DNA from 4 places in the Pseudomonas sp. MM211 genome. Region 1 is predicted to be linked to each of the others. Evidence: predicted binding sites of a transcription regulator. Region 1 holds the regulator's gene; each other region holds the start of a gene.

Region 1 (5,433 bases):
GCGGCTTCGGTAGACCAGTCTGCTCTGGAATCCATGCGTTCCGAATTGCATGGCTTGCGTGAGCTGATCGAAATGCAGATGGGCTCCATGGCTTGGGGCCAGTTGCAAGCGCGTCGCCCTCAGCAGGCCACCCTGTGGCGCCGTCTGCAGCGCATGGGTTTGCCTGCTGATCTGGCACGTACGCTGCTTGATCGTGTCGCCTCGCTCACTGATCAGCGTCAAGCCTGGCGCATGGTGTTGGCGCACCTGGCACACTCGATTCAGACACCCAAGCAGGAGCCGATGGAAGAGGGCGGAGTGATCGCTCTGGTTGGCCCGGCCGGCATGGGCAAGACCACCACCCTGGCCAAGCTTGCAGCGCGCTATGTACTCAAGTACGGCGCTGCGAATATCGCCCTGGTGAGCATGGACAGCTACCGCATCGGTGCTCAGGAGCAGCTCAAGACCCTGGGCCGTATCCTTGGCGTTTCCGTGACTCACGTTGATCCAGGTCAGTCATTGACTCAGGCGCTGGCACCGTTGGTGCGCAAACGTGTGGTTCTCATCGATACTGCCGGCCTGCCAGCCAACGATCCAGCACTGCGCATGCAGTTGGAGGCCCTGGCAAGTCGTGGCGTCAACGCCCGCAATTATTTGGTACTGGCTGCAACCAGCCAGGCGCAAGTGCTCAAGGCGGCGTATCACAGCTACAAGCGTTGTGGGCTGGCCGGCTGCATTCTGAGTAAACTGGATGAAGCAACCAGCATGGGAGAGGTATTGGGTCTGGCTATTAGCCACCGTCTACCGGTAGCCTATCTGGCAGACGGCCCGCGAATTCCGGACGATGTACATGTTCCGCGTAGCCATCAGTTGGTCAGTCGTGCTGTAGGCCTGCAGGCTCCGGATGAGCCGAGTGAGGATACGATGGCCGATATGTTTGCCGGGTTGTATCAAGATCCGACACGACGCGCGGGATGATCATGCAGGTGTGGCGAAGCGTTGGCCGTGGTCATTCCGGCAGCGCACAATGGCCATGTGGCTCTAAAGCGAAGTTAGACAAGGTGTATAGATAACATGGGTATGCATCCCGTACAGGTGATCGCGGTGACCGGCGGCAAGGGCGGCGTTGGCAAGACCAATGTGTCGGTGAATTTGTCGTTGGCGCTGGCGGATCTCGGTCGGCGCGTCATGCTCATGGATGCTGACCTGGGGCTGGCCAACGTCGATGTATTGCTCGGCCTGACGGCCAAACGCACCCTGGCTGACGTCATCGACGGTCAGTGCGAACTGCGCGATGTTGTCCTGCAGGGACCAGGCGGTATTCGTGTCGTGCCGGCAGCCTCCGGTACTCAGAGCATGGTGCAGCTCACGCCTATGCAGCATGCCGGCCTGATTCAGGCTTTCAGCGATATCAGCGACAACCTCGATGTGTTGATCGTGGATACCGCTGCAGGCATCGGCGACTCGGTTGTGAGTTTCGTGCGCGCTGCCCAGGAAGTGCTGGTGGTGGTGTGCGACGAGCCGACCTCGATCACTGATGCTTACGCGCTGATCAAGCTCCTCAACCGTGACCACGGCATGAATCGTTTTCGGGTGCTCGCCAATATGGCGCACAGCCCACAGGAAGGCCGTAATCTGTTTGCTAAGCTGACCAAGGTGACCGACCGTTTTCTGGATGTCGCGCTGCAGTACGTGGGCGCGGTTCCTTACGACGAATCGGTACGCAAGGCCGTACAGAAACAGCGTGCGGTGTATGAGGCGTTCCCTCGCTCGAAGTGCGCGCTGGCGTTCAAGGCGATTGCCCAGAAGGTTGATGCGTGGCCGTTGCCGGCCAATCCGCGAGGCCACCTGGAATTTTTCGTTGAGCGCCTGGTGCAACAACCGACTGCAGACACGGCTGTATGACGACAGCCTCTGGACTCCGTATGTACAGCAAGGCACACGCACAAGATTCACAGCATCAGTTGATTGAACGTTACGCGCCACTGGTCAAGCGTATCGCTTACCACCTGCTGGCGCGTCTGCCTGCCAATGTGCAGGTGGATGACCTTATCCAGGCCGGCATGATTGGCCTGCTTGAGGCATCACGTAAATATGACGCCGGTAAGGGCGCTAGTTTCGAGACGTTCGCGGGTATTCGTATCCGTGGTTCGATGCTCGACGAGGTGCGCAAAGGTGACTGGGCGCCGCGCTCGGTGCATCGCAACAGCCGGATGGTCAGCGATGCGATCCGAAAAATTGAAGCGAGAACAGGAAGAGACGCTAAAGATCAGGAGGTTGCTGCCGAACTCCAATTGAGTCTCGAAGATTACTACGGCATTCTTGGCGACACTTTGGGCAGCCGCCTGTTCAGTTTCGACGATCTGTTGCAGGAAGGCGAAAGCGGCGGGCTGCAGGAAGACACGAGTTCCTTGCTGCAAGGGCCTTCGCATGAGCTGGAAGACAATCGTTTCCAGGCCGCGCTGGTCGACGCTATCAGCAATCTGCCGGAGCGTGAGCGGCTGGTGTTATCGCTGTATTACGATGAGGAGTTGAATCTCAAGGAAATCGGCGAGGTACTGGGGGTTAGTGAGTCGCGGGTCAGCCAATTACACAGTCAGTGTGCCGCGCGCCTACGCGCACGGTTAGTGGAATGGCGCGCATAAGGAATTAGCAGGGCGCTGGAAAACACAGTGAACGCAGCAAAGCCGGGCGCAATAGTTTTGCGGCGTTCCGCCAGGCCGGTTTCACGATTTATAAGCGCTTCAGAATGCTGATGGCGTTTTAGGACTGTACGGAGGTCGACTTGGACAAGAACATGAAAATCCTCATCGTCGATGATTTTTCGACGATGCGCCGGATCATCAAGAACCTTTTGCGTGATTTGGGCTTTACCAATACGGCGGAAGCCGACGATGGCGTCACCGCATTGCCGATGCTGCAAAGCGGTAGTTTTGACTTTCTCGTGACCGACTGGAACATGCCTGGCATGAGTGGGATCGATCTGCTGCGCGCAGTGCGTGCAGACGAACGTTTGAAGCAAATGCCAGTGCTGATGGTTACGGCAGAGGCCAAACGTGATCAGATCATCGAGGCCGCCCAGGCCGGTGTGAATGGCTATGTGGTCAAGCCATTCACCGCCCAGGTGCTCAAGGAAAAGATCGAAAAAATCTTCGAGCGGGTCAACGGCTGATGTCTGCCGCGAGGTTGTTATGGAACACGAAGATTCTCAAGAGGCCGACCTCGAGTCGACTCTGAAAAGCAATGCCCGCCAACTGGTAAACAGCCTCGAAAAAGGCAACTTTGGCGAAGCGGTACAGCTGATCAATGAACTGAACAAGGCGCGCGACCGTGGTCTTTACCACGAAGTCGGCAAGCTCACGCGTGAGCTGCACAACGCCATCGTCAATTTTCAGCTCGACCCCCGAGTGCCACACGCCAATGAAGTCTCACAGATATCCGACGCTACGGAGCGGCTCAATTACGTTGTGACCATGACCGAGCGAGCGGCCAATCGCACGATGGATCTGGTCGAGCAGAGTGCGCCGTTGGTCAATGACTTGAGCAGCGAAGCCGATGCCCTGAGCGAGGATTGGGGACGTTTCATGCGCCGCGAAATGGGCGCTGAGGCTTTCCGTGAGTTGGCCAAACGCATCGAGCTGTTTTTGGCGCGCAGCCAGCGCGACAGCAGCAAACTGTCGGGGCACCTCAATGACATTTTGCTGGCACAGGACTATCAGGATCTGACCGGGCAGGTGATCAAACGTGTCACGCAACTGGTGACCGAGGTAGAGAGCAACCTGCTGAAATTGATGCTAATGGCCAGTCAGGTCGACCGTTTTGCCGGCATCGATCACGATCATGAAGAGTTGCGTGTAGAGCAGAACAAACAAAAAAATACGTCTCATGGTGAAGTTCCACAGATTCATGCCGATAAGCGTGATGATGTCGCTTCTTCCCAGGACGACGTCGACGATTTGCTGTCCAGCCTGGGATTTTAGGAGCACGTCATATGAGCTTCGGCGCCGATGAAGAAATCCTCCAGGATTTCCTGGTAGAGGCCGGCGAGATTCTCGAGCTGTTGTCCGAGCAATTGGTGGAGCTGGAAAGCCGCCCGGACGATATGAATCTGCTCAACGCGATTTTTCGGGGATTTCACACGGTAAAAGGCGGGGCAGGCTTTCTGCAGCTCAATGAGCTGGTGGAGTGCTGCCATATTGCCGAGAACGTGTTCGACATCCTGCGCAAGGGTGAGCGTCGCGTCGACTCCGAGTTGATGGACGTGGTGCTCGAAGCGCTGGATGCGGTCAATGGCATGTTCAGCGAAGTGCGCGAGCGCGTTACGCCAACGCCGGCCTCTCCCGAGCTACTGGCAGCACTGGCACGACTCGCCGAACCTGCGCCTGCCGCAGCGCTTGCCAATGTTGCAGTCTCTGCACCTGTCCAGCCTGTAGCCCAGAGCGCTGAGGCATCAGCAGATATTACCGATAGCGAATTCGCACAGCTGCTCGATGCCTTGGACGATGAGCCGCAGCCGTCAGCGAGCGCTTCGGACGACGAAATCAGCGATGATGAATTCGAGTCGCTGCTCGATCAGTTGCATGGCAAAGGGCAGTTCGCAGCTGCAGCGACAACCGCTGTCGAAACGGCCGCGCCTGCACCAGCCAATGTCTCGAGCAGCGCCAATGGCGACGACATCACCGATGACGAATTCGAAGCTCTACTCGATCAGTTACACGGCAAAGGCCAGTTCGTTGCTGCTGCCGTAGAGACGCCAGCACCGGCTGCTCCTGCTGCATCCGCCAGTTCTGCAGCGCAGGGCGATGAAATTACCGATGACGAATTCGAAGCGCTGCTCGATCAACTGCACGGCAAAGGCAAGTTCGTCGAGCCGACGGCGATCGCCCCTGTTGCTGCCGCTCCGGCCCCTGTGCCGAAGCCAGCAGCCAAAACGGCTGCGCCGGTAGTTGCCAAGGTCGCGCCCGCACCTGCGCCTATTGCCAAAGCCGAACCAGCCAAAGCCGCTGCCGCGCCGCCTCCGGCTGCTGCTGCGCCTGCGAGCGAAGCGGAAACCACCGTGCGGGTCGACACCGCGCGTCTGGACGAAATCATGAACATGGTCGGCGAGCTGGTACTGGTGCGTAACCGCCTGGTGCGCCTGGGACTCAACAGCGGCGACGAGGCCATGTCCAAGGCCGTGTCCAACCTCGACGTGGTCACCGCCGATCTGCAGACGTCGGTCATGAAGACCCGCATGCAGCCGATCAAGAAGGTCTTCGGGCGCTTCCCACGCTTGGTTCGCGACCTGGCTCGCCAGCTGAAGAAAGAGATCAACCTGGAGCTGGTCGGTGAAGAGACCGACCTCGACAAGAACCTCGTCGAAGCCTTGGCCGACCCGCTGGTTCACTTGGTGCGCAACGCGGTCGACCATGGTGTGGAAAGCCCGGAAGAGCGTGAAGCAGCCGGCAAGTCGCG
Region 2 (5,433 bases), 680 kb from region 1:
GCGTACTTCGGCATCAGCTCGTCTTTCAGGTGAGCGACTTCGCGATCCAGGGTGATCGACTCGATGGCGCGGTGGGCACGCAGCATGATGGTGCCGCCCGGGGTCTCGTAGCAGCCACGGGACTTCATGCCGACGTAACGGTTCTCGACGATGTCCAGACGACCGATGCCGTTCTCGCCGCCGATGCGGTTCAGTTCGGCCAGCACGGTGGCTGGGCTCAGCTCCTTGCCGTCGATGGCAACGATGTCGCCGGCCTTGTAGGTCAGCTCGATGTAGGTCGGGCTGTCCGGAGCCGCTTCAGGCGACTTGGTCCAACGCCACATGTCTTCTTCGTGCTCGGTCCAAGTGTCTTCCAACACGCCGCCTTCATAGGAAATGTGCAGCAGGTTGGCATCCATGGAGTACGGCGACTTCTTCTTGCCGTGACGCTCGATCGGGATCGCATGCTTCTCGGCATAATCCATCAGCTTTTCGCGGGACAGCAGATCCCACTCGCGCCAAGGAGCGATCACTTTCACACCGGGCTTGAGCGCGTAGGCGCCCAGCTCGAAGCGAACCTGGTCGTTGCCCTTGCCGGTAGCACCATGGGAGATGGCGTCAGCGCCGGTCTCGTTGGCGATCTCGATCAAACGCTTGGCGATCAGCGGGCGCGCGATGGAAGTACCCAGCAGGTACTCGCCTTCGTAAACGGTGTTGGCGCGGAACATCGGGTAGACGAAGTCGCGAACGAACTCTTCGCGCAGGTCATCGATGTAGATTTCCTTGACGCCCATTGCCTTGGCCTTGGCGCGGGCCGGCTCGACCTCTTCGCCCTGACCGAGATCGGCGGTGAAGGTCACCACTTCACAGTTATAGGTATCTTGCAGCCACTTGAGGATCACCGAGGTGTCCAGGCCACCGGAATAGGCCAGAACTACCTTTTTGACGTCCGCCATGCCATCCACTCCACGGGTTGTTCGGAAAGCCCGTGATTCTACTGCCCATGGCCCGCGATTTACAGGGGTGCGACAGGCCATGGCATTGAAGCGACAGGATCAGGAGGTGGCAGCGGGCGTTGAAGGCACCGCCGGGGCGGCCTGTTCGGCAGGCTGCGCGGGGGCTTCAGGCACCTTATCGAGGCTTATGGACACCCTGCGGTTCCTTTCCCGGTTGGCGGCCGTGGTGTTGGGCGCCAGCGGGTAACGCTCGCCGTGAAAGCGCATGACGATGCGCTCTTCGGGGATGCCCTGAGCCTTGAAGTACTCCATCACCGCCAGCGCCCGGCGGCGCGACAGGTCGCGGTTGGTCAGGCGGTTGCCGCTGTTGTCGGAGTGACCGTCCAGCTCAATGCGATTGACAGCAGGGTCGGCCTTCATGAAATCGAGGATGATTTCCAGCTTGGCCTTGGCCATGGGGTCGAGCTCTGCCCCGCCGCCCGGGAAGCCGACGGTGGACTTGCGCACCTGGTCGAAGTTGACCGGTAACAGCTTGGCCGTGCAGTTCAGGTAATCGTCGTAGGCCTTGCGAAAGCGTACCGGCAGCATCCGCACCTCGAGATCACCACCCACCTGGCTACGATGGCGCACCAGCGGGCTGCGCCCTTCCAGCAAGCCGGTCAGCAAACGCCCAGCCTGCTCCTGGCTACTGTTGAACGGCACTTCGCCGCTGCCGACGCTAACCACACCGAGGTTGATGTCGCCACGCCCCGGCTGCCAGGGCGCCGCTGCCGCGAGTAGCGTTGCCGAGCCGCTGCCCAGCCAGCGCTCCCGGGGCTGCAGACGGAAGGTCGCCTGTTCGCCCGCACGGCGCACGAACTGGCCCGAACCGAAATCAGTGATCGGTTGCGTCAGCCGGCATTCGAACTGGTCGCCGGCCACCTGCCATTCGACCTTTTCCAGACGAGTCTGGAAGCTGATCGCGGCCACAGGCAGACTCAAGCCTGCGCCGGCGAGCAATCCGACGATGAGGAAAAGAGGCTGGCGCACAGCGAGCTCCACAAGAAAACATAACGTTCCCTGTGGGTATCGGTGGCGGCGGAGAAAACTTGAGCCGTGCGATGGCCTATCTGCGGCGTGCCCCCGCCGGGCTTTTCCGGTAGGATTCCGGGCATGTTTCGCCCCCGCCTGGAAGCCTCAATGACCGACCGCATCACCCTGCTGCGTCCCGACGACTGGCACATTCATCTGCGCGACGGCGCGGTACTGCCGCACACCGTCGCCGATGTCGCCCGTACCTTCGCCCGCGCGATCATCATGCCCAACCTGGTGCCGCCGGTGCGCAACGCCGCCGAGGCCACTGGCTATCGTCAGCGCATTCTCGATGCGCGGCCGGCTGGCAGCCAGTTCCAGCCGTTGATGGTGCTGTATCTCACCGATCGCACCACGGGTGACGACATCCGTGCAGCCAAGGCCAGCGGCATCGTCTACGCGGCGAAGATGTACCCGGCCGGGGCGACCACCAACTCCGACTCGGGCGTTACCAGCCTGGACAACATCACCGACGCCCTGGAAGCCCTGGCGGAAACCGGCATGCCGCTGCTGGTGCACGGTGAAGTCACCCGCGCCGAGGTCGATGTTTTCGACCGCGAGAAGGCTTTTATCGACGAGCACATGCGCCGTCTGGTCGAGCGCTTCCCGACGCTGAAAGTGGTGTTCGAACACATCACCACCGGCGATGCTGCCCAGTTCGTCAAGGAGGCGCCGGCCAACGTCGGTGCCACCATCACCCCGCAGCATCTGCTGTACAACCGTAACCACATGCTGGTCGGCGGCATTCGTCCGCACTTCTATTGCCTGCCGATCCTCAAGCGCAACACGCACCAGGAAGCGCTGCTCGATGCAGCCACCAGCGGCAGTCCGAAGTTCTTCCTGGGCACCGACTCCGCGCCCCACGCGAAGCACGCCAAGGAAAACGCCTGCGGCTGTGCCGGTTGCTACACCGCTTATGCGGCCATCGAGCTGTATGCCGAGGCCTTCGAGCAGCGTGGCGCGCTGGACAAACTGGAAGCCTTCGCCAGCCATTTTGGCCCGGACTTCTACGCTCTACCGCGCAACACCGACACCATCACCCTGGTGCGTGAGTCGTGGAACGCACCGGCCAGCCTGCCGTTCGGCGAGCAGACGGTAATCCCCTTGCGCGCGGGTGAACCGCTGCGCTGGCGTCTGCTGGAGGCTGGTCAATGAGCGAAGAACTGTACGAAGACGATCAGGAGCAAACGAGCAGCAGCGGCCCGCGTCACCCCATGGCCGCGCGTTTTCGTGGTTACCTGCCGGTGGTGGTGGATGTTGAAACCGGTGGTTTTAATAGTGCTACCGACGCCCTGCTGGAAATCGCTGCGACCACCATTGGCATGGATGAAGGCGGCTTCCTGTATCCCGATCACACGCATTTCTTCCGGGTCGAGCCATTCGAAGGCGCCAATATCGAGCAGGCGGCTCTGGATTTCACCGGCATCAAGCTAGACCACCCGCTGCGCATGGCGGTAAGCGAAGAGCATGCGCTGACCGAGATTTTCCGTGGTCTGCGCAAATCCCTGAAGGCCAATGGCTGCAAGCGCGCCATTCTGGTCGGCCACAACAGCAGCTTCGACCTGGGCTTCCTCAATGCCGCGGTCGCGCGCTGTGACCTCAAGCGCAATCCCTTCCACCCCTTCTCCAGCTTTGACACCGCCAGCCTCGCCGGCCTCGCCTACGGGCAGACCGTGCTGGCCAAGGCGTGCCAGGCCGCCGGCATCGAGTTCGACGGCCGTGAAGCCCACTCCGCCCGCTATGACACCGAGAAGACCGCCGAGCTGTTTTGCGGCATCGTCAATCGCTGGAAGGAAATGGGCGGCTGGGAAGACTTCGACGAGTGAGTGCCATGAAAAAATATCAGATCTTCATCGATGGACAGGCCGGCACCACGGGCCTGCAGATTCGTCAGCGGCTGGCCAACCACCCGCAGATCGAAGTGGTCACCATCGACCACGACAAACGCCGTGACGTAGAGGCCAAGCTCGAGCTGATGCGTTCGGTCGACGTGACCGTACTGTGCCTGCCCGACGATGCAGCTAAAGAAACGGCGGCTCAAGCTCGTGAAGCCGGCTGCAGGGTGCTCGACGCCAGCTCTGCACACCGCACTGCCAATGACTGGGTTTTCGGCATGGCCGAACTGGCCAAGGGCCAACGCGAAGCCATCGCCAAGGCCGCCGCCGTGAGCAACCCGGGCTGCTACGCCACGGGCGCCATCCTGCTGCTGCGCCCACTCATCGAGGCGGGCCTACTGGGCTCGGATCGCGAACTGTGCATCAACGCCGTATCCGGCTACACCGGTGGCGGCACCAAGATGGTCGAACGCTATGAGCAGGAAGGTGCGCCGGTCTACGCGGCCTACGGCCTGGGCTTCGACCACAAGCACATTCCGGAGATCCAGCACTGGAGCGGCCTGAACGCACGCCCGATCTTCCAGCCAGCGGTCGGCAGCTACGACCAGGGCATGCTGGTGATGATCCCCCTGCAAAGCGCCAACGGCGTCGAGCTGCAAAAAGCCCTGAGCGATTACTACCAGGGTGAGCAGTTCGTGCAGGTTCTGCCCTACAACGAGATCCCTGCCGACTCGGCGCCATTCATCACCCCCCACGGCCTGAACGGCAGCAATCGCGCCGAGCTGCAGGTGTACGGTGCGAACAGCGGCAAACAGGCCTTGCTGGTAGCCAAGCTCGATAACCTGGGTAAAGGCGCCTCGGGTGCTGCGGTGCAGAACCTCAACATCATGCTGGGCCTGGATGAAGGGCTGTGCACTCAGATCGATTGAGCGCTGCGCTGTAAATAAAAAACCGGCTCACGAGCCGGTTTTTTTATGGCCTGCCCTACTCGCCAGCCGGTATTCGCGGCATTGCAAACGATGCTGGACGCTCCCCAGCCATCTGATCTTCAAAACGCTGGAAATACCTCAAGCAAGCTGACTGATCAGGCAGATTACCGCTCATCCAAAGTTGGCTTTTTCAGCCAATCAAGATCCAGTTTATCTTTGACACGCATTCTCATTAACATTAGTATCCTTCGCCATCAGTCTCAGCCAAACGACGGGCCAAGCCATGTACGTCTGCCTCTGCGAAGGTGTCACCGACGGTCAGATCCGCGAAGCAATCTACGAAGGTTGCTGCAGCTACCGTGAAGTCCGTGAAACGCTGGGCGTTGCTAGCCAATGCGGCAAATGTGCGTGCCTGGCCAAGCAGGTCGTTCGTGAAACGCTGGGCGAAGTGCAACAAAGTCAGGTAGCCATGGCCTACCCAGGAAATTTTGTTGCAGCCTAAATAGAGACTTTTTCAAAGAACCGGATCTCGTATCCGGTTTTTTTATGCTCAAAATTCAATGAGTTAGCGCCAAGACGCACAACTTAAACATTCGTATTTATATTTATTTTCACTTATATTTCAATAACTTACGTTTGACAGTCTTATATTGCAAGCCCAGA
Region 3 (5,433 bases), 760 kb from region 1:
TCGCCAACGTGCGCGTGGCGTAACGACCGTGTAGGAGCCGGCTTGCCGGCGAATGGCGGTCATGCCTGGGTTCTGCGTGATGGCCGCAATCGTTCTCGCCCGCAAGCGGGCTCCTACGGTGTATGGCTTGTTTAGGAGCCGGCTTGCCGGCGATCCCGGCATCAACCCTCAGCCACCCGCGAACATCATCCAGAACGACACACCAACACCGACGATGCTTTCCCCGGCCACCAGGCCGGCCGCTGCGGCGATGGTGAAGCGTTCGCCCAGGCTCCTCCAGCGTGACTGAATCACCCAGGCGAGCATTGCGCCCAGCGCCATCATCAGCGAGATGGAGGCGGGGATGATGAACGCCAGGCCGAATGCCGCCGAGCTCGGCAGCAGGCGGGCAAAGGTCGATTGCACGGGCAGGCTGGCTTCCAATATGCCGAACAGCACGCCGCAGAGGGCGCCGACCAGCATGGCCCAGCGGATGCTGCTGTTGATCGAGTCGAGGCCGTAGCCCAGCACTTCGGCTACCGCTTTCCAGGTGGCCACTGCCGGAGCGGGCCATTGCTCGGTAATCAGCATGGCCTGCGGGTCGGGAATCAGAATCTGATAGACCAGCACGCCGACGATGCTGCCGACGAAGATGCCCAGGCACTGGGCGATCAGCTGGTTGTAGGGTTTGGCACCGATGGCATGGCCAACCCGGAAGTCATTGAGCAGATCGGTGCATTGCCCGGCAGCGCCTCCAGCGGTATTGGCAGCCATCAGGTTGACGCCGACCTGACCCGGCGCGATGAGACCGAAGGTCAGCTGGGACAACTGGCCCGTGGCACCAATCGGGGGAATGCCGGTGGCGCCCACCACCCGCGCCGCCATGCAGGCGAGGGCGACCGCCAGCGGCACGCTGAGCAGCGCCATCAGCGGGTCGATATCGAACAGCAGTACCTGCAACGTGACCACCAGCAGTGATGCCAGTGCGAGCATGACCAACGGCAGCTTTGCCGGTGCCTGTCTGCTGCTGCCGGGCGCCGCTTTGGCCAGGCGCCGGCTGACGCGATAGCGCACTGCCAGGGAGGTAAGCGTGGCGCATACCAGCAATGTCACGCCGGGCCACAACAGCCATTCCACCAAGGGGCCGAATTGCGGGCCGCTGGCGTCTTCTGCGATGGGCACCAGGCCGCTGCCGAGCAACCAGGGCGCCAGGCCACCCCAGGCGATCAACGCACCGAGCAGCAGGGAAAGACCGACGCGAGTACCGATGATGCCGCCAAAACCGATCAGCAGTGGTGAGGGATCGAGGCTGAAGGTAAGCCGTTCCAGGCTCGCCGAGGGCGACCAGCGCGGCAGCGCCAGCAGCGTATCGGCCCACTTGACCAGGCCGCCGAGCAAGGCTGCCGCGCCCAGCACGTAGAGACGCTGCAGCGCGTCACGGCCATGGTTGTAGACCTGCTGCATGGTTTCCAGGGTGGCGACCGCTTCGGGAAAGCGCAGCCTCGTGTCCTCGACCATGCTGCGGCGCAGGTACCAGGCCACCCAGATACCCAGAAAACTCACCGAGAACACCCAGGCCACCAGTGGCAGTGTGGGCAGTTGCTGGCCGGTCAGCAGGGTATAGGCCGGTATCGGCGCGACCAGACCGCCGGAGATGATAGACGCGGCAGCCGATGCCGTGGTCTGGTTGATGTTGCTCTCGCGCATGCTCCAGGCGGTGCCCAGACGCCAACGCACCAGGCTTTGCCAGATACCGTAACTGACCAGCAGGGCGATGATCGACATGTTGAACGACCAGCCGATCTTCAGGCCGGAATAGATATTCGAAGGCGTCAGCAAGGCGCCAAGCAGCACACCTGAAAACAGTGCACGGAAGGTGAGTTCGCGGTCGGCGGGCATGGCGAACCTGCGTCTGACGGATGTCGTCGTTTGAGGCGACAGGTCGGCGTGGGTTCAGTCTTATCGAGAGGGGCGTGTTGCGGGGATGCAGCGGGGCGCCTGGTGACGCCCCGCCGATAGATCAGTTGACCGCGTCGGTCAGGGCCTTGGCCGGTACGAACTTCACTACTTTCTTGGCAGCGATTTCGATGGCTTTGCCAGTCTGCGGGTTGCGGCCGGTGCGGGCAGGGCGCTCGCTGACCTTCAGTTTGCCGATACCTGGCAGGGTGATTTCACCACCATTTTCCAAGGCGTCGCTGACGATCTCGCTGAGTTGATCGAGCGCCGCACGGACGGTGGTCTTCGGCGTGTCGATGGCTTCTGCGATGTCACCGATCAATTGGTCTTTGGTAATGGCCATGTGGTTGCTCCTTGGGGATGAAAAAGTGTGGCATTGATTAATGCCCGCGCATCATAGGCGATCGACTGGGCGGTTTTCCCGGTCAATCAGGCTTCATTGTGACCTACCTGCTCACGGTAAATTCCCGTGGCAGTGCTCAATTACGGGCATCCGCCACAGTTTTTCGGTTTACCTGCGTTTTCGGGTGAGAGCGGTGCGATGCTGGCTGTGTGCCTGCGCGGTGAGGCGGATTGCAGCTATGCTGCTGGAAACGACGTACCAGAACCAGTCCATAGCTGTTCGGGGGTTGCCATGCTGCGCTTGCTCGCTGATCTCGGGTTTCGTTCGAAGATCGCTCTGCCGATCATCTTTCTGGCCCTGTTACTGCTGCTGATGGGCGCGCTGGGCATGTGGGGCATTGGCCAGGTCGTCGACTCCAGCAATCGCCTGACCCACCGCTACCTGCCGGGCGTCAGTCTGCTCCTCAATGCTGATCGTGACCTTTACCAGGCATTGGTCGCTGAGCGCAGCCTGTTGGGCGAGGTCGCTGAGAATCATGTAGCTGACCTTCGTAAGTCACAGGTGGACAACGTTAAGCAGGCCGCCGACCGGGTCAAGGCTTATGCGCAGATGCAGCCAGGCGACGAGGCGCTGCGATTGGTCGCGGACTTCGAACGTGCCTTCACCAGTTGGGAGCGCACGGCTGCGCAGGTCGTGCAGTTGGCTGCTACCGATCCTGCTGCCGCGTCGCGACTCAGCTTTGGTGACAGCGAGGCGCAGTTCGATGCCATGCGTGATGTGATCGACAAGCTCGGTGAGCTGGAGGATCAGGCCGCCAATGGGCTGGGCGTTGCCGCCATTGCCCATGGCGAACGCCTGGCCTGGCAGCAGGGAGCGGTGGTTATCTGTGGGTTGCTGGTTTGCTTGTTGCTGATCATCGGTTTCCCTGCGCTCATCACCCGGCCGCTGCACCGATTGCTCACCCGCATCGAGCAGTTGGCCGATGGCGATGGGGATCTGCGGGTGCGCCTGGAGGTGACCTCACGCGATGAGCTGGGGCGCCTGAGTCAGGCGTTCAACCGCTTTCTCGACAAGCTGCAGCCGCTGATCAGCGAAGTAGGTCGCGTGACTGGGGAAGTCGCAAGCTCTGCGCAGAGCCTGGCTGGCATGGCGAGTGCGAATGATCGCCTGATCAACAGTGAGCATGCGGCGGTGGATCAGGTCAGTACAGCGGCTACCGAGATGAGTGCCGCGGTGCATGAAGTGGCGCGCAGTGCTCAAGGCGCGGCGGATGCGGTACGCAACGCAGAAACCCAGTCCCGTGACGGCGAGCGGGTGGTCGGGGCGACCATCCAGTCGATTCGGCAACTGGCGCACGAGGTGGAAAGCGCCTCGGACAGCATCCAGGCCCTCGAGCAGGAAGCAGGCAAGATCGGTGAGGTGTTGGCGGTGATCCGTGGCATCGCCGAACAGACCAACCTGCTGGCCCTTAATGCCGCCATCGAAGCGGCCCGTGCCGGCGAACAAGGTCGCGGTTTTGCGGTGGTCGCTGATGAAGTTCGGGCGCTGGCCGCTCGTACCCAGGAGTCCACCAAAGACATTCAGGAGATGATTCAGCGTTTACAGGGCGGCGTGCAGAATGCGGTCAAAGCCACCCACGCGGGCAGCGTCAAGGCGCGCGAAAGCGTCGAACAGGCTGCCGGTGTCGATCAGGCATTGAGCGATACCGGCGATTCGCTGCAGCGCATCAACGACATGGCCGCGCAGATCGCCACCGCCTGCGAGGAGCAGAGCAGCGTTACCGAGGAAATCGCCCGCAACATCAGCGATATCCGCGAGCTTTCCAACGAGGCAGCGCATACCTCGCAACAGAGCACCGCGGCCAGCCAGCGCTTGTCCGAGCTGTCCAGCGACCTTGCCCGGTTGGTGGGGCGCTTTCGCGTCTAGTCGCTGGCATTAGCGCTAAGTGCTTGAAGCAGTTGTAAGTTCAGCGCAAGCCGGTACAATGGCGCCGGCTCACTGCAAGGTGAGCTGCGTTATGGTGGCCCTGCCGGTCCCCCCGCAACGATTACCCGTGAACCTGGTCAGATCCGGAAGGAAGCAGCCACAGCGGGAACATTGTGTGCCGGGGTGTGGCTGGTAGGGTTGCCTCCATTTCAAGACCTGCTCAGGTCGTCTCTCTTTTGAATATTTTCTTCGACGCTCGGTACATGCCGCAGTGGCGTTTTCGTGTGTCCGTCGCCTTTGTTCTCCTGTGCAGAAACAGTCGAGCAGTGACTGCTGACGCCGTGCGCGCCTGCGCATAAAAAAGCCCGTCACGAGGACGGGCCAAATGTGCCATGACACTGGAGTAAAACGATGCGATGCGAGCCTTAGAACCCGTTCAAAGTCTGCTGCGCGTCGGCACTGCCGCGTTAAAAACAGGCTCGGAATGCTCATGTACAAAAGTACACTCCGCTGCCTCCCCTGTTTTTGCCTTGCATTGCTCTAGCTCGCAAGACTTTGAGCAGGCTCTTACAGGATCGACAACGGGTAGTTGAAGATCAGGCGGTTCTCGTGGAGATCCTGGCCGACGTCACGACGGACGTCGGAGTTACGCCAGCGCACGCTGAGGTTCTTCAGAGTGCCGTCTTGGACGGTGTAGGCCAGTTCGGATTCGCGGCCCCACTCTTCGCCATCCTTGCGGCCATCGGCTGCGTGGATGCTGTCGCCGCTGACGTAGCGGTTCATCAGGGTCAGGCCCGGGATGCCGACACCGGCGAAGTTGAAGTCATGACGCACCTGCCAAGAGCGCTCGTTCGGAGCGTCGTAGCTGTTTGTGAAGCCGTCGTTGACCAGGGTGCCGCCGCTGGCGCCGTCGACGCGCATGAACTTGGTGGAACCGTTGAGCTTCTGGTACGCCACGGTGAAGGTGTTGCTGCCGGTCTTGGCGGAGAAGCTCCCCTGGTAGACCTTGTTGTCCAGCTTGCCTGCTTTGGCAGCGCCTTCGTCCTTGCCGTCCACATAACCAAGGTTGGCACCCAGTACCCAGTCACCCACCGGTTGGCTGTGTGTCAACTGCAGGTAGCTCTGCTGGTAGATGTCTTCCAGGCGTGCGTGCCAGACGCCGACCATGGTGTTGTTGCCGTTGAATTTGAATTCACCGCCACCGAAGTTGAAGTCATCGCCGGCGATAC
Region 4 (5,433 bases), 2.5 Mb from region 1:
GGTCAGCACCACGATATCGATGCGGCGGTTGACCGGATTGAAGGGGTCGTCGCGGTCGAATAGCGCCGAAGATGCATAACCGACCACTCGCGCCACCTGGGCATCGTCGTAACCTGCAGCGGTCAGCACTCGACGCGCGGCGTTGGCGCGGTTGGCCGACAACTCCCAATTGCCGAAGCCGCCAGCGCCGGCGAAAGGCTTGGCATCGGTATGGCCGCTGACGCTGATCTTGTTCGGCACTGCCTTGATGGTGTCGGTCAGCGCGAACAGGATGTCCTCGAAATAGGGCTGCAACTGGGCGCTGCCCAAGGCGAACATCGGCCGGTTCTCGGCATCGACGATCTGAATGCGCAGACCGTCCTGGGTGATTTCGAACAGAATCTGATCCTTGAAACGCTGCAACTGCGGATCCTGCTCGACCTTGTTCTGCAGTTCCTGCAGCAGCAGCTCCAGACGCTCTCGCTCCACCTCTTCGGCTTTGGCCTCGGCCTGCTCGGCATCCAGCTCGGCCGGATCCTTGGGGTCGACGTCCGCCTGCTCACCCGGCGATTCCTGCGGCTGATCGTTGAGGGTGCGATCCGGCGACGGGGTCGGTGAGCCGCCGAGGTCGATCACGTAGGGGCTGGCACTTTCGGAGAAGCCGATGGGATCCTTGAAGTAGCCGGAGATCAGTTTCTTCTGCTCGGGCGTGGCCGAGGACATCAGCCACATCACCATGAAGAAGGCCATCATCGCCGTGGCGAAGTCGGCGAAGGCGATCTTCCAGGCACCACCATGGTGGCCCCCTGCGACCTTCTTGACCCGCTTGACGATAATCGGCTGGTTGTTTTCCATGGTGCTTAGTTCCCGCGCATTGCCTGTTCAAGCTCGCTGAAGCTTGGGCGGTGCGCCGGGTAGAGGGTCTTGCGCGAGAACTCCACCGCCAGCGACGGCGGCATCCCGGAAGCTGAGGCGACCAGACCCGCCTTGATGGCTTCGTAGACGTTCAGTTCTTCCTTGGCATCATGCTCGAGCGCGGCAGCCAGTGGGCCGAAAAAGCCATAGGAGGCGAGAATCCCGAGAAAGGTACCGACCAGCGCCGTACCAACCTTCTCACCAATCTGCGCGTTATCCGCCTCGGCAAGAATCGACATGGTGATCACGATACCCAATACCGCCGCGACGATACCCATCGCCGGCATACCGTCGGCGATCTTCGCCACGGCATGGGCGGGATGGTCGAGTTCTTCCTTGAGCCCGACCAGTTCCATATCGAACAGGCCTTCCAACTCGTGGGGCGCCATGTTGCCGGACGACATGATGCGCAGGTAATCGCAGATGAAAGCGACCATGCGCTCATCACCCAACACCGCCGGGTACTTGCTGAAGATCGGGCTGGCTGCAGGGTCTTCGAGATCGGCCTCGATGGCCATCATTCCTTCACGGCGCGCCTTGTTGAGAATCTCGTAGAGCAGGCGCAGCACTTCCAGGTAGTAGTCGTGAGTGAACTTCGACTTGAACATCTTCAATGATTTCTTGAAGACGATCATGAACATACTGCCTGGATTGGCCTGCAGGAACGCCCCCAGCGCGGCGCCGCCGATGATCAGCACCTCAAAAGGATGCACCAGCGCCATGAGTTTGCCGCCAGATGCGACGAAACCGCCGAAGACGCAGGCGAAGACAACGATGATGCCGATGATTTTGGCCATAGAGGAAACTTAAAAAAGTGAAAAGAAAGGGGGGACGCGCGAAACACCCCTTCTACTTATCGGAAGAGATGGGCGAGACTATAGTCAGTTAAGTCTAAAAAAAGCCATTTTGGCATATCCCCATGGTCGCAAGCACGCCGCTACCCCGCACCCTCGATGCCTGGCTCAAGCAGTTGGATGGCCAAGTACTGCCTATCCCGACTCAGCATCACCAGCAGGTACGCCGCGCGCTGGGTGATAGCCGCCGCTCGCTGCGCGAGATCGCCGACCTGATGCAGGACAGCCCGGCGCTGGTGCTCTGCGTGATGCGCGAAGCCAATCGCAAGAGCAGCAGCATGGGTGAAGCGGCAGAAAGTCTGGAAACCGCCCTCAATCGCCTGGGCCTCAAACGCGCCGAAGAACTGCTGATGCGCATACCGGCCAAGGCTGTTGTCGATATTCCCCAGCCGCTGCGGCAAATCCAACTGATCAGCCAGCACGCCACGCAGCAAGCCAATGGCCTGTTCGCCGCCCGCCTCGCCCGCTTGTGGCAGGAAGTCCACTGGGGCAGCTTGCTGTTCCTCTCCCCAGTGTGGACATTGTTGGCGGCTTATCCGCAGTTGTTCGAAGCCTGGGAGCAACGGGTACTGATCAAAGGCGAGCCACCTGCACGGGTCGAACGCGACCTGCTGGGTATTTCCCTCGTTGAATTGTGCCTGGCACTGGCTGAGCACTGGCGCCTGCCGGCCTGGATCATTCAGGGTTATCAGTTGCTGATTAACGACCGGCGCCTACTCGCCAAAGCACTGCACCTGGCCCGCCAGCACGACAACCCGTTAAGGCAACAACAGGAGCTGGACAGCGATCCACCCCTGCAACGCTGGCTCATGCAGCCGGCCAACAGCATCTTGCTGGCTAACGCATTGGCCGTCTCAGCGCACAACGCCTGGAACGGTAGTCACACCCGGCGCTGGCAAACACTCAATAGCCTGTACTTGCAGATGCCGCTGCCGGAGCTGCACCAGCATATTCACCAGAATGCAGCGCAAAGTGCGCGACAGGTTGAAACCACAGGCCTCTGGCATCCTGCCGAGGCGCTGTTGTGGCCCTGGAATACACGGCACTTGCGGGAGAACAAACCACCGACACCACAAGTGACCGACTGGCGCCAACTGTGCACCCAACTGCTCACCCAGCCGACGGCATTCAGCAACGTGGAACAGCTCACCCGTTGCGCTCGTCAGGCGCTGCAAGCGACCGGACTATCACGCCAGATCATGTTGCTCGCTGACCGCAGCCACAGCCGCTTGCAGGTGCAGCAACATGTAGGCGTCGATGCCAGCGCCAGCGGTCTGACTCTTGATCCGGCGCAAAGCCAGGTACTGCGTCGCCTGCTGCAGGCGCCCGCGCAGCTGTACCTGACACCGGCCAATATCGCTCAGTTTTCCGCCCTACTCCCAGGCAACCTGAAAGCCCTGCTACCCAGTGAATATCTGTTGATTCGATCACTGGCCAGCAATGATCGAGTGGTGATGGTTCTGTTCGCCGACCTGCACGGGAAACCGATCAGCGATACCGCTCTGCAAGCCTTCACCAAGACCGCGCAATGCATAGAGCGTGCCCTGGACACGTTCAGCAAACGTAAGCGCTGAACCGCGGCTCTTTTCCCCGGCCCTGGCTGCGCTACAATCCCGTACTCATTTCTGCCAACGAGGCCCGCATGACTGCCTTCGACGAACTGCCGCTGGTCATCGAGCCCGCGCACCTCGCTACGCGCCTGGAAGAACCGAGCCTGATTCTGGTCGACCTGAGCAGCCGCGCTCGTTATGAAGCTGGGCACATCCCTGGCGCCCGTTCCGTCGACACTAAACGCACTCAACTGGGCAGACCGCCGGCACCTGGCCTGCTACCTCAGCAGGCGGCACTGGAGCAGTTGTTCAGCGAGCTTGGCCATCATCCGGACGCCACCTATGTGGTGTACGACGATGAAGGCGGCGGCTGGGCTGGGCGCTTCATCTGGCTGCTGGATGTAATCGGCCACCAACGCTATCACTTCCTCAACGGTGGCCTGACCGCCTGGGAGGCTGAGCAGCGCCCGCTTGATCAGAATATTCCCGAGCCGAAAAGCACACCGGTGCAGCTGTCGCTGAGTGACGAGCCGACGGCCAGTCTCGATTACCTGAAGTCGCGCCTGGGCGCCGACGACCTGGCCATCTGGGATGCCCGTTCGCTGGAGGAGTACCGCGGCGAGAAGGTGCAGGCAGCCAGGGGTGGTCATATCCCCGGCGCCATCCACTTCGAGTGGACGGCCGGCATGGATCCCGCTCGCGGCCTGCGCATCCGCGAGGATATCGGCCAGCAGTTGAACCAGTTGGGCCTGAGCGCCGACAAGGAAATCATCACCCACTGCCAGAGCCATCGCCGCTCCGGTTTCACCTATCTGGTGGCCAAGGCCCTGGGCTATCCACGGGTCAAGGCCTATGCCGGCTCGTGGAGCGAATGGGGCAATCTTTCCGATACACCTGTCGAACAGTGAGTGCGACTTGACTGTCCACTTGTAATTCGCCCGGCAAGAGATGCCGGGCTGCCAAGGAATAAAGATGAAAGAACGCCTGTTTATCCTCAGCCAGTACCTGACTCCGCATCACCTGCTGTCGCGCCTGATCGGCTGTGCAGCCGAATGCCGAGCGCCCTGGTTCAAGAACCGCCTGATCACCTGGTTCGCCAAGCAGTATCAGGTCGACATGAGTGAGGCGCAGGTCGAGGATCCGACTGCATTCGAACACTTCAACGCATTCTTCACCCGCGCCCTGAAAGAAGGCGCCCGCCCGCTGGACAACCTGCCTGGCGCGGTACTCTGCCCCGCCGACGGTGCCGTCAGCCAGCTTGGCCGCATCGAGCATGGTCGCGTATTCCAGGCCAAGGGCCACAGCTACAGCGTGACCGAGCTGCTGGGCGGTGACAGCGAGCGCGCCGCGCCCTTCATGGGTGGCGACTTCGCTACCGTCTATCTGTCTCCCAAGGACTACCACCGCGTGCATATGCCGCTGGCCGGCACCCTCAAGGAAATGATCTACGTGCCTGGCCGCCTGTTCTCGGTGAACCAGACCACCGCCGAAAACGTTCCCGAGCTGTTCGCCCGCAATGAACGCGTGGTTTGCCTGTTCGACACCGAGCGCGGCCCCATGGCCGTGGTACTGGTTGGCGCAATGATCGTCGCGTCCATCGAAACCGTCTGGGCCGGCCTGATCACGCCGCCCAAGCGGGAACTGAAGACCGTGAGCTACGACGAGGCCGCTCGGGCACCGATCAGCCTCGAGAAAGGCGCGGAGCTGGGCCGCTTCAAGCTTGGCTCCACCGCCATCGTGCTGTTCGGCCCCGAGCAGGTGAAGTGGGCCGAGGAACTGGGTGCCAATAGTCCGGTGCGTATGGGCCAATTGCTGGGCCAATGAGCTACGAGCGTGACTTGCAGCCTTCATCTGCGTCGCCGCAAAGGCTGCGACGCTGGCAAGATGCTGCTAGAGTCGCCTCACGATTACCGAACGATTCGCTCGCAAGCTGGCGCTGGAGTACAGAAGTTAGATGGATAAACAGAGCCCCCACCTTTTGCTCCGCGTCCCGACGCCGACCAAGCAGGGCCTGACTTTCTGCGATGCCACGCCACGCGACCTGAAACGCTGGATTGCCGGCCTGCCCAAGGCCAACATTGGTGAAACCGCACGTCAGTTGTATCAAGCGCTGATTGAGCTCAATCAGCTGCTGA

The links. Region 1 encodes FliA, which starts transcription of late flagellar genes. Its sites were predicted from a motif close to CTAAAGTTTNNNNNNNNNNNGCCGNTAA; they were not measured.
Region 2: K5Q02_RS11780 (flagellar protein MotY) is a predicted target of FliA. The motif match lies at 2,001-2,028, and genes of this name have one in related genera.
Region 3: K5Q02_RS18465 (methyl-accepting chemotaxis protein) is a predicted target of FliA. The motif match lies at 2,432-2,459, and genes of this name have one in related genera.
Region 4: motA (flagellar motor stator protein MotA) is a predicted target of FliA. The motif match lies at 1,748-1,775, and genes of this name have one in related genera.

The regions. Positions count from the first base shown of each region.
Region 1 is NZ_CP081942.1:3,261,682-3,267,114, forward strand. Features, by position in the region: gene flhF (flagellar biosynthesis protein FlhF) at 1-957, shown strand, start outside; gene fleN (flagellar synthesis regulator FleN) at 1,045-1,884, shown strand; gene fliA (RNA polymerase sigma factor FliA) at 1,881-2,624, shown strand; gene K5Q02_RS14955 (chemotaxis response regulator CheY) at 2,777-3,151, shown strand; gene K5Q02_RS14960 (protein phosphatase CheZ) at 3,171-3,959, shown strand; gene K5Q02_RS14965 (chemotaxis protein CheA) at 3,971-5,433, shown strand, end outside.
Region 2 is NZ_CP081942.1:2,578,247-2,583,679, reverse strand. Features, by position in the region: gene K5Q02_RS11785 (argininosuccinate synthase) at 1-935, opposite strand, end outside; gene K5Q02_RS11780 (flagellar protein MotY) at 1,035-1,964, opposite strand; gene pyrC (dihydroorotase) at 2,115-3,161, shown strand; gene rnt (ribonuclease T) at 3,158-3,832, shown strand; gene argC (N-acetyl-gamma-glutamyl-phosphate reductase) at 3,838-4,770, shown strand; gene K5Q02_RS11760 (bacterioferritin-associated ferredoxin) at 5,054-5,272, shown strand.
Region 3 is NZ_CP081942.1:4,017,646-4,023,078, reverse strand. Features, by position in the region: gene K5Q02_RS18475 (OPT family oligopeptide transporter) at 169-1,878, opposite strand; gene K5Q02_RS18470 (HU family DNA-binding protein) at 2,000-2,278, opposite strand; gene K5Q02_RS18465 (methyl-accepting chemotaxis protein) at 2,570-4,204, shown strand; RNA gene ffs (signal recognition particle sRNA small type) at 4,306-4,402, shown strand; gene K5Q02_RS18455 (OprD family porin) at 4,772-5,433, opposite strand, start outside.
Region 4 is NZ_CP081942.1:521,501-526,933, forward strand. Features, by position in the region: gene motB (flagellar motor protein MotB) at 1-834, opposite strand, end outside; gene motA (flagellar motor stator protein MotA) at 840-1,691, opposite strand; gene K5Q02_RS02360 (HDOD domain-containing protein) at 1,814-3,322, shown strand; gene K5Q02_RS02365 (rhodanese-like domain-containing protein) at 3,391-4,206, shown strand; gene asd (archaetidylserine decarboxylase) at 4,265-5,122, shown strand; gene K5Q02_RS02375 (molecular chaperone) at 5,253-5,433, shown strand, end outside.